One region of the Psychrobacillus sp. FSL W7-1457 genome, then DNA from elsewhere that is predicted to be linked to it. Evidence: riboswitches for the same ligand, from Rfam matches in the RefSeq annotation. Region 1 holds a riboswitch; each other region holds the start of a gene.
The links. Region 1 has a riboswitch for cobalamin ahead of NSQ95_RS17890 (hypothetical protein). Riboswitches for the same ligand answer to the same signal wherever they lie in the genome.
Positions count from the first base shown of each region.

Region 2: it holds a riboswitch for cobalamin, as region 1 does, so the genes downstream of both, NSQ95_RS03015 (ABC transporter substrate-binding protein) here and NSQ95_RS17890 (hypothetical protein) in region 1, are expected to answer to the same signal.
Region 3: it holds a riboswitch for cobalamin, as region 1 does, so the genes downstream of both, NSQ95_RS19070 (hypothetical protein) here and NSQ95_RS17890 (hypothetical protein) in region 1, are expected to answer to the same signal.

Region 1 covers NZ_CP151993.1:3,648,411-3,651,693, forward strand. The annotation lists gene NSQ95_RS17885 (ABC transporter substrate-binding protein) at 11-931, opposite strand; gene NSQ95_RS17890 (hypothetical protein) at 935-1,474, opposite strand; cobalamin riboswitch at 1,645-1,835, opposite strand; gene NSQ95_RS17895 (VanZ family protein) at 1,960-2,436, shown strand; gene NSQ95_RS17900 (spore germination protein GerW family protein) at 2,458-2,847, opposite strand; gene NSQ95_RS17905 (GNAT family N-acetyltransferase) at 2,861-3,283, opposite strand, start outside.
Region 2 covers NZ_CP151993.1:612,339-615,621, forward strand. The annotation lists gene NSQ95_RS03005 (DUF2185 domain-containing protein) at 1-620, shown strand, start outside; gene NSQ95_RS03010 (DUF1963 domain-containing protein) at 633-1,313, shown strand; cobalamin riboswitch at 1,848-1,990, shown strand; gene NSQ95_RS03015 (ABC transporter substrate-binding protein) at 2,110-3,063, shown strand; gene NSQ95_RS03020 (iron ABC transporter permease) at 3,056-3,283, shown strand, end outside.
Region 3 covers NZ_CP151993.1:3,867,894-3,871,176, reverse strand. The annotation lists gene NSQ95_RS19085 (metal ABC transporter ATP-binding protein) at 1-90, opposite strand, end outside; gene NSQ95_RS19080 (zinc ABC transporter substrate-binding protein) at 102-1,019, opposite strand; gene NSQ95_RS19075 (hypothetical protein) at 1,334-1,510, shown strand; gene NSQ95_RS19070 (hypothetical protein) at 1,861-2,079, opposite strand; cobalamin riboswitch at 2,306-2,492, opposite strand; gene NSQ95_RS19065 (MFS transporter) at 2,592-3,283, shown strand, end outside.

The sequences.
Region 1 (3,283 bases):
ACCTTTAACTTTATTTGAACAACTCTGGATATACGGTTTTAGCCACCAACTCTACTGCCTCTCCAATTCTTGGTCCGGGACGTGACATAATGTCTTGATCTAATTGGAATACAGCATTACTTTGAACTGCCTCTAGCTGGCCCCAACCTGGACGAGCTTTAATCTCACCAATTGGATCTTCTACATAATTTACAGTAGTCAAGATGATTGGTGGATTTCTTTTGATGACATCTTCCTCAGATAATTTAATCCATCCCTCTTGGTCTGCAAAAATATTGTTAACAGAAGCGTTATTTAAAACCTCTTGTTGAAATGTATCTTTACCTGTTGTAAATATTTCAGGTGACGGGCTTATTTCAAAATAGACTTCTTTCTTTTCATTTACAACAGCTACTTTGTCTTGAACACCTTTAATAGTGTCACGAATAGAATTAACAAGATCAGTTCCTTTCTCCTCTATCCCCATTACTGAGGCAAGTTGTGCAACATCTCCATAAACGTCTTCAAATGACAGTGCCGATTGAATGACGAATACATTTAGTCCCGCATTCTCCAACACTTTAAGCTCTTCCTCAGAACCTGTCGTATAAGCAATCACGACATCAGGGTTGATCTCCAAAATACGCTCTGCATTAAAGCTCATAGAATCGGAAATCCGTTCAATATCTTGTGCTTCTACTGGGTAGTTATCATAGTCTGTTACACCTACAATTTTTTCGCCAACACCAAGAGCGAATAAGATTTCAGTGTTACTCGGTTGCAGAGAAACAATTGTTTCTGGAACCTCTTCAAATATAATTTCTTTACCCCTATCATCCGTTACGGAATATTCCTTTATTTCTTCCGAGACAGTTTCTTTATCTGCCTGACACCCTACAAGAAATACAGATATTAATAATACCGCTAACCAATTCCTTAACTGTTTGTTCATTTGTTATTCCTCCACTTTTTTCTTTTTTTGTATTGGATATGATTTACTAACAAATTGAATTTCATCTACCCCGTGCTGTTTATTTACATAGACCGCCATGACAAACAACACATTTGCCAGTAGCTGTGTATAGTCGAATAATATCTCTGGCACTTCTCTTTCTAATGAAACCTTATGTAATGCCCTAACAGATTTCTTCGCTTCACTCCGACAGACATGTAATTCACAGGCTGCGGTAGAACCTTGTGGCAGTACAAATAGATTTACTCTACCTTCCACTTCACTTACGTAAAAATCATACATATCACTAAGAATATTTAAATCTTGTTCGCTAATTGCCAACTTACCTCTAACAGAACCATTTAAGTGATATGCCATAGGTGCCAGGTACATTAAGTCTTCGTAAACTCTTGGTATATCCTTTGTTAAAGATGCAGCAAGTCCTATCCGAGTGGTCAATGAATCCGTTTGGATTTCAAAATCTACAGTAGAAGGTTTCTCTCTCATAAATGGATAACAAATATAACGTAAATCCTTTTTCATCTCCTAGCCTCCTTTCCAATGTATTTGTGAAATTTCAGCAATAAAATACTCGACTTCTTACAGCACAAAAAAACGCCACCCCTAAAAGGGCGGCGCAATACCTATTTATCGTTAGAAATTCAATCTCAAAATAGAAACGTGCCGTACAATCCCTTAACTTCCGAAGAGTATTTATACGTTCAAGAAAAGGCTGGTCTCCTGGCTCATGCATCATTTTACTCTAAGAACCTTCCCATCGACTTCTAGCCGACAGTGGTATTTTTCTTATTTCATTAGCATTTACAGTTGCGGATACAGCTTCGGTTTTTCACCGAATTCCCAATTAAGCTGACAAGTCAGCACCTTTTCCCTGCAAAATTATTCACTTATCGTAAGTGTACCATAGCCTCTCATTCGAATGATAGAAGCTTGTCCGTCTATTTTCTTTCCTTACTATCAATCTTTAATCATTTTGATTTCTCTTATATTTATGCTACTGTTTTTATATGAAAAAATTTATCCCACTTTTACTTTTAATTCTCTTTGTATTTATTGCTTCTGGACAGACGTCCGAGCAGCAGTCTTTAGAGACTGTGCTTAAAAACTGGCTTCCGAATAAGCCATTGGAGTCCTTTTTATCTTTATTTCATATTCCATATTGGGGATTTAATGTCTCTGTCGAGGAACGTGGCTACTATGCATTTGTTGAATTCTTAATAAGAAAAGGCACACACTTCTTTTATTTTGGTTTGATTAGCGTAGCCATTCATATTGCTTTGTCTAAAAGATTAAAATACCGAAAACTGGTGGCAATATTCATTACCTTTCTTCTTGGAGCTGCTGATGAATTCCATCAATCCTTTACGAGTGGACGATCCGCTCTTTTTCAAGATGTCCTACTAGATACAAGTGGTGCAATTTTTGCCATGCTAGTATTAACATTAGTACAACGTATAAAGCACAGAAAAAACGCTACCCCCTAAAGGGAAGCGTTTTCTATCTAACTATTTACGTCTTTTTATTAGCAAGAAAGCAATTCCTAGCGTAACTACGGAGAATACTGTAAGTATTTGGTTTATCGGAAGGATAGGTTTAAATTTCACATTCTCAGCGGTGATTTCATATACTCCTATCGGTTTTACCGAAAAGGCACCACCTGCTCCTTCTCCTTGGCCACTTGAATTTTGCTCATCCGTAATCTCAGTTCCACCTCCGCCACCTCCACCCACAAAATAGTTAACCTTGGCAACGGGTAAAACTTTTTTATTATCCAACACAATTGGCTCTCCATATATTAGAGAAACGTCTTTTTCTCGAGAGAACTTTTCGAATATCGCACGTACGGGAGTTTGAAGCCACGGTAGCTTTACATCGCTTTTTAACTTTTCTTCCATAATGTCATCTCCTTTATTTTAGGATAAGTGTCATGTGATGTTCCTCGTAGTAAACATCTTCAACTTTTAAAGCCATTTCTTCTATTCCAAATACTTTAAAACCTAACTGAAGATATAAATTTTTGGCAGACTTATTGTCGGCAACAACTGTTAGATTAATCTTTTCTATCTCATAAGTTTCTCTTGCTTGTTTAATGGCCTGCTCCATCAAAGATCTCCCTATTCCTTTTCTTCTTCCTAGCGGGCTAACATACATCGCAAAAATATTTGCTCTATGCTTCATTTTTAAAGTACTTTCTTGTAAGAGGGTGACCATACCTATTAATCTTGTTCCTTCATATGCCCCAAAGGTATAATTTCCGTCTACCTTGAAATTAGCTCTTACTCTCTTAATGGGGTTTTCTCTTTGAATAGCCTCTTCATAGCTAGTTCCGAA
Region 2 (3,283 bases), 910 kb from region 1:
GGTACTTAGAGAGTGCTTATAAAAGAAATAAGGAAGCGCCCTATACTTTTTATATTCCTAGCCAGGAAGTAATTGATATTTTAAGAATAGGAGATATGGTCAAATTAATTTTCGAATTCGAGACTAGAGCAGACGGGTATGCAGGTGAAAGGATGTGGGTGAAAATTACCCATAGGGATATGGAAAACTTTAAGGGAGTTCTTTCAAACGACCCAATCAATATAAGTGAATTAAAAATTGGACAAGAAATTTCATTTCGTGCAGTACATATATGTGACACTGAGTATAACGATCCAAATGCTTCTAAATGGGATTATTATTTTGATACGAAAATAATTGTAAGCAACGATGTTTTAGAGAGAAATGAATTTAACTTTATGTTAAAAGATGATCCAAAAGATGCTCAAGATTCTGGTTGGTCTGTTTTAAGTGGTTACGAAGATGATAGATTTTTAAGTAATTCTGATAATTTTCAGTATATATCCATAGGTGTAATTTTAAATATAGATGACTCTGTTCTATCTTTTATTGATGAGCCACCTCTATGTGCATATGAAAAAAATGACCACGGTGTCTTCTATAAAATAGACGATTACGATTGGGAGTCTTACTTAGCTTAGGAAGGGATTTATATGAACATTGCTCAATTAAAAGAAGTACTATTTAAGCAAGCTACCATTTTTGAGACGGGTGGACATCGACCAACAGAAGAATTAGGAGAGAGCTGGATTGGAAAGGTCATGTGGGGAAAAGAAGAAAATATATCTTCCCAGTATGAGCCTTTAAGTACAATTTTTTTAAACAATCTCCCTTACGTACCGGAGGAATTAAAAAACATTCAATTAATCACTATTTATATGGACTTTAATGTATATGATCATTTAAACAATGATAATTTAGCATCTTTTTTTATGATTAATTGCTATACAAGCCTCAACGAATTACATAAAATAAACGATCAATCTGCAAGGATGAAACCTTTTCCATTAAAACCGAAACTAGTTGAGAATGATGCTCCCGCCTGGGACTCTGATGATATACCACCAGAAATTGTAGACGAGATTTTACGCATTGAATTAGAGGATGCGATCGAATATTACGATGATATCGTGGAAGATATCTATCCTATGCATAAGGTTGGAGGATATCCTTCCTTTACCCAGAGCGGAGTCTCCTATGGTGACGAATATCCCTTTGTCTTTCAGATAAGCTCTGATGCGAAAGCGCAATTCAACATAGTAGACAGTGGTAGCTTCTATTTTTTCTATAATCAAGACAAACAAGAGTGGATTGTGTACTGTGATTTTTATTAATAGCATTAGGGGTGAGTATCTCTCGAATATTTTCTAATAGGAGATGGACATTTTTTACTTAAGCTACAAAAATGCCACTCCCCTAGCTTTATAGAAGGTCAGAAAGTGAAACGTGAAATGATTTCGATAATATGAATGTAAAAATTTCACTGAAATCACCTTTAATCAATTACTACTGTTTTTTTACCTCGCTTGAGCTGGAGAAGATTCATTTCTCAAAATAGTTAAACACGAACCTTTTCTAAAATTGATTGTAGCGGCAGGCGGCGGCACAAGTAGGGATGAGTGAGACAGCTCAGACATCACAACCTTGCGCGTAAGCGACAGGTGATGACTTATCGCTCCCCCCCTCGAAAGATCGTCCGAGATATGAGCGAAAATCAATTCTACTTTCTACATATAAAAGTATATAAACTTGAATATTCTTTATTAATTGTTCGTATTTTTGAAATTATGAAACGGATGCCTTTCTCAAATCCCGACATCATCTCGACAACATCTAAATATAAGGTATAATAAATGCAAGAAACAATAGAATAACATTTGCGTAAAGGTGCTCTAGTTATTGGATACTAGAGTTAAAAGGGAAGCTGGTTAGAGTCCAGCGCGGTCCCGCCACTGTAAGTGATGCATGTGCATCATAAGCCAGAAAACCTGCCTTTATGTGCACACCCATTACCTACGCGGATAGGTCTGGTGTAGGTCCGCTTTCGGTATTTTTGGCAGATTTATACCTATCTATCTCTCATCCTAGGATGGGGGATTTTTTATTGTTTAAAATTAGGAGGAATGAAGGATGAAAAAGTTTTGGTTATTAATTGGGATAGCACTGTTTGTATTGGCTGGGTGCAATGATTCCGAAACACTTCCGTTAGAAAAAGAAGATAGTGTAGAGGTTGGTAGCTCGGAAACAGCATTTCCGCTGACTCTCACTGATGCAGTAGGACAAGAGATTACGCTAGAGGAAGCCCCAACATCAATTATATCTATGATTCCAAGCAATACCGAAATTCTATTTGCTTTAGGGCTAGATGAAGAAATTATCGGTGTGAATGATTATGAGAGCTACCCTAAGGAAGCCTTAGAAAAAGAAAAAATTGGTGGCATGGAGTATAACATTGAAAAAATAATCTCTTTAAGTCCGGATATCGTATTCGCTCATGAATCCATTGTTTCAATGGCAGAGTCAGGATTACAGCAGCTTCGAGATGCTGGTGTAAAGGTATTTGTGGTACAGGATGCAAAGGATTTTAACTTAACCTATAAAACTATTGAACAAATTGGCCGAGCAACGGGGAAATATGAGGAAGCACAAGCCGTTATAGAGGATATGAAGGCAAAGGTTGATGAAATTCAAGAAAAAGTTGCAAAAGTAGAGACAAAGAAAACAGTATTCGTAGAAACTTCCGATGTACCAGAAATTTATACTCCTGGTAATGGGACATTTATGCAAGAAATTTTAACGATGGTCAATGCAGAAAATATTATGGCCGATCAAGATGGCTGGTTTCAAGTTAACCCAGAGGAAATAGTAAGCCGTAACCCAGATGTTATGTTAATCACCTATGACTACGTAGAAGGAATTGTAGAAAAGGTGGAACAGCGTGATGGTTTTGACACAGTGACTGCCATTCAAAATGATGAGGTGGTACAAGTGGATGAGGATGCAACGAGTCGTCCAGGTCCACGTTTAGTAGAAGGCCTAGAGGAAGTGGCTAAGGCTATTTATCCGGAGGCATTTAGTGAGTAAATCAATGATCGGTTATATCTTGTCACTGGCTACGTTAATCGTAGCCATTTGGCTAGGTGTGTCGGTCGGATCTGTAAAGGTACCGATCAGTACTTTATGGGATACGGGTACAGATGCGATTGCAACAAATATCGTCTGGAAGATTCGCATGCCGCGAGTTATACTCGCAGGATTAGTCGGAGCATCCCTGGCAATAGCGGGAGCAGCTTTTCAAAGTCTG
Region 3 (3,283 bases), 220 kb from region 1:
TTGGCCATTGGGGATATTTAGGTTGATATTGCTTAATACAACCTTCTCCTCGTAAGCAACAGATAAATCCCTTACCTGTAATGCGTTCATTTCTTTGCCTCCTATTTAAGTGAATCTACAATTGTATTGACATTATGCGTATACATTCCTATATAAGTGCCATCCTCTGTGCCTTCTGCACCCATCGCATCCGAATATAGCTCCCCACCAATTTTTATCGTATGCCCTTTTTCCTTTGCACCCTCAATCACGGCATTCATCGCTTTATCTGAGACACTGGATTCTATAAATACTGCTTTGATATTTTGCTCTACTAAAAAATTTACAATGTTCTGTATATCCTTTAATCCGTATTCTGCTTCCGTACTGAGACCTTGTAATCCCCGTACTTCCAGTCCATTGCTTTTACCAAAATATTTAAAGGCATCATGAGCGGTAACAAGCACTCGTTGCTCTTCAGGTATTTCACTAATCCGTTTCTTCGTCCATTCATCTAATTGATCTAGTTCATCAAAGAACTTTGTTTCATTTTCTAAGAATTGATCTTTGTTAGAGGAAAATTCCTCGACGAGTGCTTTTGTTATTTCATGGGTAGCTATTTTCCAAACCTCAATATCGAACCAAATATGTGGATCAAATAATTCTGGATGAGCTTCGTCATTTAATATTCTATCCTTTGGAACAGCTTCTCCAATTGCCACTACTGATTTCTCCTTTTGCATTTTCTCAAAAATATCACTCATCTTCCCCTCAAGTTCTAGGCCATTATAAAAGATGATATCTGCATCTTCTAATACTTGTAGGTCCCCTTGTGTTGCCTTGTAAAGATGTGGATCTACACCTGGCCCCATTAAGGATTTAACCACCACATAATCGCCGGCAATCTTTTTAACCGCATCTCCAATTTGACCCGTAGTTGTGACTACTAGGGGCTTATCGTCATTAGCCTTCCCGGAATTATTGTCACTACAGCCAACCAATAAAAAACTCGCAATCAAAAAAACAAAGAACTTTTTCACTTAGCACACTCCTTTTCCTTTGTTATAAATTATTTCCTTAAGGAAACTTTTAGAATAAAAAAATATAATTTTCTTTCGTGATAATAAATTTCCTTAAGGAAAGATTTGTTCAATAGGTTAACATTTCGATTTTGAATTGTCAAACTAATTTATGTAAAATTGAAAAAAATGTGACTACATAATTTATGGGCACTATTCTCAAATTAAATAATATCGGTTACTGATTTTTTACAGTTCTTAAGAAAACGATTTTTTCGTATGACTTTTAGACAAGTGCTATACTGTAGAAACAATGATAGTGGGGAGGTAATGATATGCAATATTCAAAATCTAAAATGGAAGAGCTTGTGAAGTTTAGTCCAGACTTAGCAAAAAGATTGAAGGAAGTAATGAAGGAGCATGACTTAGAAAAAAGTTTTGCTTTGAAAGCTTTGTACCATTCAGAAGTAAAAGACGGCGGGAAATATCAAAGGGATTACCAGGATCTTTAAACTTGAGAAAAAGGAGGCTGGGTCAAACCTCTCCTCCAAATAAAAAGCCTCGAAAATTTTTACGAACTAGTAAAGTTTTTGGGCTCATATTCCATGATTTACAGTTGTTTTCCGTTACGGCAGAATCATTTCGGGGGAATGACTTCCATCTCCTCGTTGTTGTCTCCTCCTCTACAAACAACTAGAATAGAGAAATTCCTTAGAAGGAAGTATCTAGCAAAAAAATAGTAAAACGTGAAATCAAATAGACGATTTCACGTTTTTTATTTATTGATTAGTTATGTACCAAGCACTCTTTATGGAATCCTTTTAACACATGTAGCTGTCAAAAGGATGAATACTCCTAAGACTTACTCTTCTTTTTGTCCAGAAATCTCATTTTTCATTTGATGGTGTGCATCCATTAAATGACGATGCATAATTTTTTTTTCCTCTATGCTCGAGGTTGAATTAAGCTCAATGTCTTTTTTCAATTCCTCAAAGGTAGACTGTAGTGATATTGATGTATTTGTAACATGGTTTGTCATTAATACTTGTCTAAAGTATGCAATATAAATATCTTTTTTCATTTAAAAATTCCTCTCTTTTGTACGTAAAAAAGCATCCTCTTTTTTATAAAAGAAGATGCTAGTTAGTATAATTTTTTGATCAGTACGATTAGAAACTTAATAAAATCCACTATGAAAACAGGACCGTAGTAGCCCCTGTAATTTTATTGTGTTTTTCGTACGACAGTAATTTCAAGCAATTGCTTGTTCATAGCTGACTTAACACCCTCCTATCCGCGTAGGTTTTCGGTGTGTACTTGAAATAGGCAGGTCTCCTGGCTCATGTTCATAGCTCTTCTTTCCTTCCCGTTGTTACACAGTGGTTTATAAAGAATCGCTCCCATTTACAGTTGCGGGACAGCGTCGGTCTTTCACCGAACTTCCCTTTTAAGTTCTTTTGCTGACAAAAGAACACCTAAATCTACACATTATTTAATTGTTCTTTCAATATAACATAAAATTTATTCAATGTAGCAAATTTGGATAAGCGACAGGTTGCACCTCTTTTTATAATCATTGGAGAGGTGAGGTAAATGTTTTTGAATAGAACAAGGGATTCCTATCAGCTGTATATTTTTATTTGCTTTGTATCGCAATTATTTTTTACGTATATATTTACAGTCAGCTTGTTGTATCACGTGAGCGTAGTTAAGCTGGATCCGTTGCAACTTGTATTGGTGGGAACGGTACTAGAGTTATCTGTATTTCTATTTGAAATTCCAACAGGAGTGGTATCCGACTTGAAGAGCCGAAAGCTGTCCATTATTATTGGGTATTTTTTAATAGGAATAGGTTTTTTATTAGAGGGATTGTTTCCCTACTTTTCGATAGTTTTATTGGCCCAAGTGGCGTGGGGGATAGGTTATACCTTTACAAGTGGATCTCAGCAAGCTTGGATTGCAGATGAAATAGGAGAAGAAAAAGCTTCTATGGCATATCTGAGGGGAGCAAAGGCTGGGAATTTGGGTCAACTAGTAGCCATACCGTTAAGTATTTTAACCGGTTATTACATGATTAATCTACCTATTATTATTGGAGGCCTTTGTATGATAGGCTTGGCTACTATTCTTATAGTCTTTATGAAAGAGGAGCATTTTAAACCAATTGAAAGAACGGATAGAATCACTACATTTGAGGCTATGAAACAGAATGTAAGTAAGATTATTCTTTTTTCCAAAACTAGCTTTATACTACGTATGCTCTTTCTAATTGCACTAATTATAGG